DNA from 2 places in the Paenibacillus sp. FSL F4-0236 genome. Region 1 is predicted to be linked to the other one. Evidence: riboswitches for the same ligand, from Rfam matches in the RefSeq annotation. Region 1 holds a riboswitch; the other holds the start of a gene.
What was found. Region 1 has a riboswitch for thiamine pyrophosphate ahead of NSQ29_RS25335 (ABC transporter substrate-binding protein). Riboswitches for the same ligand answer to the same signal wherever they lie in the genome.

Region 1 (4,622 bases):
CGGATATATTCATATGTCCTTTTCAGCTTGGATTTGTGACGATACGTGTCCAGCTTGAGGGGGATTCGATTCCCTTTAGTATTGCACTGGAATTCGCGGACCGCTTCCGGACGCTTGAGAATACCTTCGTACAGGATGACTACACCTATATCCATTGCGGGGAACAGACCTATGAGATGGTAGAGGATTTTGTCTTCCGAAATCTGGTGGATGGACTGGAGCCTTTTCTGGATCACTCGGATATCAATGGGGCTTATTTCGAGACCCTTCCCTTTTTCGTAGATGAAAGAATGCAGGTGCAAGCCTTTTATGGCTTTCAGAGTGAAGGGGATTCTGATGAGATTAGTATAAATATACGCTATCGCGCCTCTCAGCTTGATGGAATTGATCTGAACGGGAAGCCCTATGCCAGTGCCAGCGATCCAGCGTATATTGCGAACTACTGTCATGAGCATTCCTATAATCGATGGGGCCCAGACTCGTATTATATGATGAATGAGCAGACCTTTTGCTGTCTAACCCGAGCTGAACCAAAGATCGCCGTTAGCCTCGCCAACCAGATGTACGGGCAATATTATTACGGATTTCTACTCAATATTTTCCACAAAATCGTTCTGCTAAAGCTGGCAAATATGCATTCCCGACTACGCATAAACCACGATTATGATGAGATCGATAATTTAATCTACTCGATTAATAAATTCTCGGCAAAGTTCTATTTCTTGGAGCTGATTTCACAGTCGCAAGGACGGGAGATTTTTCTTCAGCTGCGTAAAGTATACGGGAACGACGCTCTGTTCGAGGAAGTAAAAGAAACCTTGACTGACCTTTTTCAGTATCAAGATAAGTTCCAGTCGAAGCGCCGGGATAATCTGCTGATGATCCTCACTGTATTTACGGTGGTAAGTGGGATTTATGGCATGAATCAAGTCATTGACGATCTGGATGGAAAGATTCAATGGAGTAAGATGGTTAGCTATTCCCCCTTTGAGTTTCTTGCTCTTTTCGTGATTATGAGCGGGATAATGATCAGTGTTGTCCTTACGCTAGGTGCTCTGGTTACTGAGCTTAAGCGGCGTCATCGCAAGAAACATAAAGATCTGGATTAATGAAAACGGACGGAGAGATTTGAAAAATTTAGGAGCATGCTACTAGACATTCCGAGAACAGCCGTCTATAATACACCGTATGCAAGCATAAACGCCTTCAGCGTCCTTATAAAGACGATTAGCGTTTAAGCGAGAAATACCCGTTAACTTCATAGAACCAGGGGTGCTGGAATTGGCCGGCTGAGATTGTATCCCACAAGATACTGACCCTTATACCTGATCTGGATAATGCCAGCGTAGGAATCGCCAATTGGTTTTGGTCCCTGTGACCTTTACTAACCTTGCGCCAAGCCAGCGTCCCGATCACTCGGGGCGCTTTTTTTGTGTAGATCACAAAAGATGTAGAAGAAATGTACATACTACACTTTATGGTTCATGTTGGATGACGGGATCTGGCAACCTTAAAGGAGAGAAGAAGACATGCAAGTCAAAAAAGTACTTATGCTTAGCCTCACCTGTATGCTCATTCTTGCGATTGCCGGATGCGGCAGCAACAATGGGAATACAGCCGGAAGAAACAAAGGAAATGCTGCGGAATCGAATGCAGCGACCGGATCAAATGCTCCAAAAGAGCTTACCAAAGTTAAGGTTGCACTGGATTGGACACCGAATACGAACCACACCGGTCTATACGTAGCCAAGGATCTTGGTTATTACGCGGAAGAAGGTCTGGATGTAGAAATCGTTCAACCTGGCGCAGCGGGTTCTGATACTATGGTTACCTCTGGCGAAGCTGCTTTTGGAATCAGCGCTCAGGAAGGATTGACTCTAGCTCGTCTACAAGGCGTTCCCCTTGTCTCGATTGCAGCCATTATTCAGCATAATACTTCGGGATTCGCCGCTCCAGTGGATCGCAAGATTAAATCACCAAAAGATTTTGAGGGTAAAACTTACGGAGGTTGGGGCTCTCCCGCTGAGGAAGCAGCCATGAAGGCGATCATGGACCCTGTTGGTGGCGATGTGAAAAAGGTGAAGCTAATCAGTATTGGTGAAGCTGACTATTTTACTGCAGTCAAACGTGACATTGATTTCGCTTGGATCTTCTACGCTTGGACCGGTATTGAAGCCGAACTGCGTGGTGAGCCTCTGGATATGCTCTACTTGAAGGATTATGCGCCTCAGCTCGATTATTACACCCCTGTGCTGACCACGAGTGAGAAGCAGATTTCTGAGAATCCAGATTTGGTGAAGGCTTTCCTGAAAGCCACATCGAAGGGTTATCAATATGCGATTGATCATCCAGAAGAGGCTGCCGCTACATTATCCAAGGCTGTGCCTGACCTTGATGCCGAGCTTGTCCTAGCTAGCCAAAAATGGCTTAGCCCGAAATATAAGGACGACGCCCCACGCTGGGGAGAGCAAAAAACCGAGGTCTGGCAGAATTACGGCGACTGGATGTATGATTTGAAGCTGCTGGACAAACCGCTGGATGCAGCTAGTGCATTCACGAATGATTTTTTACCGGCGGAGTAGACCGGACTTCCCAAGTTCGTTCAAGATTCGACGCCGAATCTGCTTCCTGAATTACTTCGTTTTCAAAGTTGGCTTCTTGAACTTACCTATTTCAATGAGAGTTCAAAAAGTCAGCTTTCAGAACCAAGAAGGTTGAACGTTACTTGAGGAAGGAGGAACGGAGCGTAGTGATGTGCTACGTGAGTACCGGACTTCCCAAGTTCGTTCAAGATTCGACGCCGAATCTGCTTCCTGAAAACACTTCGTTATCAAAGTTGACTTTTTAACTTACATTATAAAATGAGAGGATTGATTATTGTGGCTAATACATTATTAAGCATTCAAGTAATTCCTAAGACTCCAAACAATGAGGACTCCATCCCATACGTAGATAAAGCGATTGAAGTTATTCAAAAATCCGGCGTTAAACATCAGGTGAATCCACTGGAAACTACTATGGAAGGTGAACTGAGCGAGCTTCTGGAGGTTGTACGTCAAATGCAGGAGGCGCTGATCGAGGCAGGTAGTCCAAGCGTGATCTCCCAAATCAAAATCGCTCATAACCCTAACGGAATCAGCATGGATAAATTGACGGAGAAATATCGGCCGTGAGATCGACCTGGAAGCTAATATGGCCGCCCCTTGTGGCGGTCGTCTTCTTTTTAACCGTATGGCAGTTATCTGTTTCTCTATTCCATATCGAATCCTGGATTCTGCCGAGTCCTGCTGATATTGCTCGCGAATCCACCAGTAATGCCTCAGGTCTCTGGGCTCATACGATGGCTACGCTCCGACTCACATTAATCGGTTTTCCTATTGGTACAGGTGTAGGCTTGATCGTCGCTCTACTTTTGCATCTTTTACCTTGGGCTAGACGGGCTTTTTATCCACTCATTATTCTGAGTCAAAATGTTCCCTCTATCGCACTCGGACCACTGCTTATCATCTGGTTTGGCTTCGGTCTTTTGCCCAAAATCGTGCTGATTACACTGGTATGCTTCTTCCCGGTAGCTGTCGCTGCAATGGGCGGCTTGTCTCAAAGTGATCAGGTCATGATGAATTATATGAAAATGGCTGGCGCAAGCAAGTGGCAAATCTTCACCAAGCTGGAGCTTCCGTCTTCTATCCCGGCACTATTTTCCGGTGTGAAAATATCTGCTACTTATGCGGTTATGGGAGCCGTGGTCGCTGAGTGGATTGGCGCGGATAAAGGGATTGGCTATTATATGCTGCTGCAAAAATCGGCTTACCGTACGGATCGGATGTTTGTCGCTATTGTTATTATTGTGCTCCTTAGTCTTGTGCTTTTTGCGATTATCGCCTTGCTCGAAAAATGGTTAGTTCGCTGGAAACCGCGCCGTAACTCATAGAAAGGAAGATGCCTGTATGTCTCAAGCGACGCAAATAGAGCAAAGAACAACTGAAAACATAAGCTCTCCTGAAGCTCATACTGCACCACCTGCTCTTGAAGTAAGCGGCATCTCCAAGTCCTTCACCCATCGTCGCCGCGAGACGAACGTGCTTAACAACGTCTCTCTTAAGGTAGAGCAGCAAGAGTTCGTTTCGATCGTCGGTCCTTCCGGCTGCGGAAAAAGCACCTTATTCCATATGATCGGCGGACTAGTGAAGCCCGATGCAGGAACGATCCGCATGAACGGCAGAGCCGTTACGGGTCAACGTGGTGAAATCAGTTATATGCCGCAGCAGCCTGCGCTTTTTCCTTGGCGAACGATTGAAGATAATGTACTTCTAGCCGGGGAAATTAAAGGCGCTCTGCAGGATGGAGCTCGTGAAGAAGCGCGCCAGTGGCTCGCCAAGGTTGGCTTGAATGGATTCGAACAGGCTTATCCGCATATGCTGTCTGGTGGGATGCAGCAGCGTGCTGCTTTTCTCAGAGCATTGCTGGCTCCGCAGGAGTTGATGCTGCTCGATGAACCTTTCAGCGCATTGGATGCACTAACTCGCAGTGAAATGCAGCGCTGGCTGCTGGAGCTGTGGGAGGAGAATCGCCGCTCCGTGCTATTCATTACCCATAACATCGAAGAAGCGTTGCTGCTCTCG
Region 2 (4,622 bases), 2.5 Mb from region 1:
CTGTTGCTAGTGGCTTGTTCACGAAAGTCAAGGATAAAGCTTGGTATGCTGAAGCCTTTATCAATGCGTATTACAATCGTGTCGAGCTTCCTAAGGACATTGATCCAACCAAAACAATGACCAAAGAAGAGTTCACCAATTATCTAGTGCAAGGGGTCGAAGGCATTGGGAATCTGCCGATGATCAATATAGTGCCCGTAGATATCGCTGACGATGCTGCGCTGAATCCTTCTTATCAAGGCAGCATTCAACGTTCTCTTAAATACAAGATTAATAGTTTAGACGCCAATGGGAAGTTTAATCCAAAAAGTGAAATCACTCGCGCCGAAGCTGCGATTATGCTCTATAATGCTTTGGAATTCCTGAAGACCGGTATTAAATCCTAACCTTGAAGCGACGCACCACTAACATTGAATGGTAAACAAGAAAAAGCAGCCCAGGTATAGTCCTGAACTGCTTTTTTGCGTCTTGATCTTCTTCTATACTTCTTCTCCACTAATTCTGTTCAGAAATTGCAGAGCACGAGGATGCTGCGGATGCTCAAGAACTTCTTGCGGAGTCCCTTGCTCTAGAATACGGCCTCCATCCATCAGAATGATCCGGTCAGCCACATCCGCAGCAAATTTCATCTCATGGGTCACTATCACCATAGTCATTCCCTCTGCCGCTAACTGTTTAATAACCTTAAGCACTTCCCCCACCAACTCAGGATCAAGCGCAGAGGTAGGCTCATCGAACAACAGCACCTCTGGATCTACTGCCATGGCACGAGCGATAGCTACCCGTTGCTGCTGGCCACCAGACAGTTGGTGCGGATAAGCATCCGCTTTGTCCGCCAAGCCAACTTTAGTTAACAACTTAAGGGCACGTTCGCGTGCTTCGTCCTTGGATCGTTTCTGGACCGTCACCTGCCCCTCCATCACGTTGCCTAGTGCAGTCATATGTGGAAAAAGATTATAGGACTGAAAGACCATCCCTGTTTTTTGGCGTAATGCCAAAATGGACTTCTGGGGGATTTTCTTGTTATCCGTGAAATTAATTTTTATATCACTGAGCGATAAGCTTCCTTGATCAGGGACTTCAAGCAGATTAAAGCAGCGTAAAAGCGTTGTTTTGCCTGAACCCGATGGGCCAATAATGACCAGTACCTTGCCGTGCTCCATTTCGAGATCAATGCCCTTTAATACCTGCAGCTCACCGAAGGATTTATGCAAATTAAGTATTTCAATCATAATTGTCTCCCCCTTTAGCTCGCAGAGTAACGACTCAGTCGTTTCTCCAAGTAATTTTGCAGTGCTGATAACACTGAGCAGAATAGTAAATAGAACAATCCTGCCTCGCAATAGATCAGCAGTGGCTCATAGGAGGTGGAAGCAACCTGCTGTGCTGTTCTGAACATCTCCGTATAGGTAATGGTCGCTGCCAGTGAAGTGTCTTTGACCAAGCTAATAAAGGAATTCGATAACGGCGGAACAGAAACACGGGCAGCTTGTGGCAGTATAACGCGGCGCAGTGCCTGGGCACGAGTCATCCCAACGGAGAAGGCCGCTTCCCACTGACCTTTATGTATAGACAGGATAGCAGCACGTATGATTTCTGATGAATAAGCTCCTACACTAAGCGTAAATCCAATGGTCGCGGCTATGAAAGGGTCGAGCACGATTCCAACTGCCGGCAAACCATAGAAAATAATAAACAGTTGTACCAACAAAGGGGTTCCACGAATGACCCATACATAAAAGCGAGCGATCAGCTTCGGAAGTACCCACGGGGAGAGACGAGCTAATGCAGTCAATATCGCTAAGATCAGTCCCAGTGCAAATGATATCAATGCCAAAGGAATGGTAAAAGCCACCCCAGCTTTTAGCAGGGGTAGCAGTGAATCTAAGAAAATTTGTATTTTGCGGTCATCCATTTTTAGACATCCTTTTTTGGCTCCAAGCTGGTTAGCTTCTGAAACCTTGTATTATTTTGAAACGTCAGCACCAAAGTATTTCTCAGAAATCTTTAAGTATGTGCCATCGCTCTTCATTTCAACAATTGCATCACTCACTGCTTTTACCAACTCATCGTTGCCTTTTAAGAAAACAGCTGCGCTTTGCGAACCGTCAGGAATCTCATCTACCACTTTTATTTTCACATCAGGCTTTTGCTTTTTCAGGTCCAGATAAGACAAACCATCATTTACAGTCGCATCAATACGGCCTGAGGTCAATAGGTCCATCGCTTGATTGAAACCGTCTGTAGCAACGATTTCAGCACCGTTCTCACGGGCGATATCGGACAGGTTACTGGTTAGAGATTGTCCAGCTTTTTTACCCTTAAGATCTGCAAATGTTTTGATATCCTCATTGTTTTCACTCACTATCAATACCGCTTTAGATACGATATACGGTTCAGAGAAATCATATTTCACTTTACGATCTTCATTAATGGATACTTCGTTAAAAATAACATCAAAACGCTTGGCATCCATCCCAGCAAAAATACCGTCCCACTGTGTCTCAAAAAATTCTGGTTCAACACCGAGGCGCTTCGCTACTTCCTCAGCAATTTCTACGTCAAAGCCGGTCAGTTTCCCCGAAGCGTCATGATAAGTAAAGGGTGCATACGTCCCTTCTGTTCCTATACGCAATTTGCCGCTAGCTTTAACAGCTTCCAGGCTGTTTTGCGCAGTGGCTGTATTTCCACCATTCGTTCCAGCTGAAGAATTTTTAGAAGTATCGGTATTCGAATTATTGCCGCAGGCCGCTACAAACACCACGGTTAACGCCAATAGAATAGTTAAACTTAGTTTTTTCATTATTAATTCCCCTCTCTTTACCCGGAATTCATCCGGTAAATTGTATACTACACTGGCTGATGTTTACCGTCAATGATTTTTTCCGATTATATTCATCGGAATTGTAATATTAGGTAAATCTCTACCCTTATATTACCCATTCTTAGAATAATCCTTCACAAGATCCTCTCTTTACATCTCAGAAAGATATGGTATATTTATAAACAAATTAAATATGGACCTGTTATTTCACTAGGGGAGTCGGCCGACTGAGACGGAGCTTCAAGCTCCGGACCCTTGGAACCTGATCTGGATCATACCAGCGGAGGGAAGTGGAGCAGAATTTTCATCCCATGCATTTTTAGTGTTCCTATGCTGAATGAACTTTTTGACCCATTTATTTCCCACCGGAAATGAATGGGTCTTTATTTGTTTACAATCAATCACAAAACTTAAGCGTAGGCTTTCGAAGCAAGTTTTGTACGATGCTTTCCAAGAAGCCAACGCTCACAAATTTTTAGGAGGTTCGATCATCACGACAATCCTATCCATTCAAGGCTTAACCTACTCTTTTCCGGAATCAGAACAACCCCCTGTATTCGCAGATCTATCCATGGATATCAGGCAAGGTGAGTTTGTTTCTGTCATTGGGGCTAGCGGATGCGGAAAAAGTACGCTTTTCAAAACTATAGCAGGCTTACTCGAACCCACTCATGGGAAAATAAAAATTCATTCGAACTCGTCATCCTCTACTCGCTTAGGTCAGATCGCATACATGCCTCAGCAGGATTTGCTGCTGCCTTGGAGAACCGTGCTCGACAACTGTCTTTTGCCCTGGGAGATTAAACCAAGGTTTAGTAAACAACAGACGATCTCTCACATTCGGGAAATGCTGTCACGCTTCGGTTTGGCCGATGTAGAGAGGGCTTATCCCCATGAGCTATCGGGTGGCATGAAACAGCGAGTCGCATTTCTACGAACGCTTGTAGCTGGCGGCGGGGCCGGTCTTATGCTGTTAGATGAGCCATTTGGAGCGCTCGACGCTATGAACAAACGTGAGATACACCGTTGGCTGTTGGAGCTTTGGGATGAGCTGGATCAAACTGCGATGCTCATCACCCATGATCTAGAGGAAGCGCTGTTACTAAGCGATCGGATTTATTTATTGTCTGGAGGCGTGCATAGCGAATTACAGGAGATCGTCGTTGATTTACCGAGGCCAAGACATTACAAGATGAACTATGAACCCCGGTTTATAGCGTTACGGGAAGAGTTGGAGCGGAGACTGTATGCATCCCATACCTTTTAAAAAATATTTAAACAATTACGGCCCCTTCATTCTACTGCTATTGTTCATTCTTGTGATCTGGGAATCAGCTGTTCGTCTTCACTTGATTCCAGCCTTTATCCTACCTGCACCTTCTTCAATAGGTATCGCATTGATCGAACACAGGCAATTACTCAGACCGCATTTAATGGCGACACTGCAGGAAATATTGGTAGGTTTTGTTCTCTCGGTTATCTGTGGTTCACTGCTGGGCACCGGAATGTTCTTATTTCGCCCCCTTGAAAAGGCCATCTATCCGTTCCTTATTATCAGTCAGACGATCCCGTTAATCGCGCTATCCCCCATTTTTATTATGTGGTTAGGGTATACGCTGTGGAGCAAAGTGGCTGTTGTGTTTCTAACTGCTTTTTTTCCAGTCGTTGTGAGTACATATGACGGACTTCGTACAAGTGGTCCAGCCTACAAAGACTTATTGTTAACATTTGGCGCAAACCGCTGGCAACTGCTTGCTAAAACCCAAATCCCGCTGGCGCTGCCCTCTTTTTTCTCAGG

Region 2: it holds a riboswitch for thiamine pyrophosphate, as region 1 does, so the genes downstream of both, NSQ29_RS14600 (ABC transporter ATP-binding protein) here and NSQ29_RS25335 (ABC transporter substrate-binding protein) in region 1, are expected to answer to the same signal.

Annotation. Positions count from the first base shown of each region.
Region 1 covers NZ_JBBOBK010000001.1:5,674,262-5,678,883, forward strand. The annotation lists gene NSQ29_RS25330 (hypothetical protein) at 1-1,109, shown strand, start outside; TPP riboswitch at 1,259-1,369, shown strand; gene NSQ29_RS25335 (ABC transporter substrate-binding protein) at 1,530-2,582, shown strand; gene NSQ29_RS25340 (thiamine-binding protein) at 2,880-3,173, shown strand; gene NSQ29_RS25345 (ABC transporter permease) at 3,170-3,931, shown strand; gene NSQ29_RS25350 (ABC transporter ATP-binding protein) at 3,948-4,622, shown strand, end outside.
Region 2 covers NZ_JBBOBK010000001.1:3,203,128-3,207,749, forward strand. The annotation lists gene NSQ29_RS14580 (S-layer homology domain-containing protein) at 1-386, shown strand, start outside; gene NSQ29_RS14585 (amino acid ABC transporter ATP-binding protein) at 480-1,232, opposite strand; gene NSQ29_RS14590 (amino acid ABC transporter permease) at 1,247-1,915, opposite strand; gene NSQ29_RS14595 (amino acid ABC transporter substrate-binding protein) at 1,967-2,803, opposite strand; TPP riboswitch at 3,027-3,130, shown strand; gene NSQ29_RS14600 (ABC transporter ATP-binding protein) at 3,396-4,091, shown strand; gene NSQ29_RS14605 (ABC transporter permease) at 4,072-4,622, shown strand, end outside.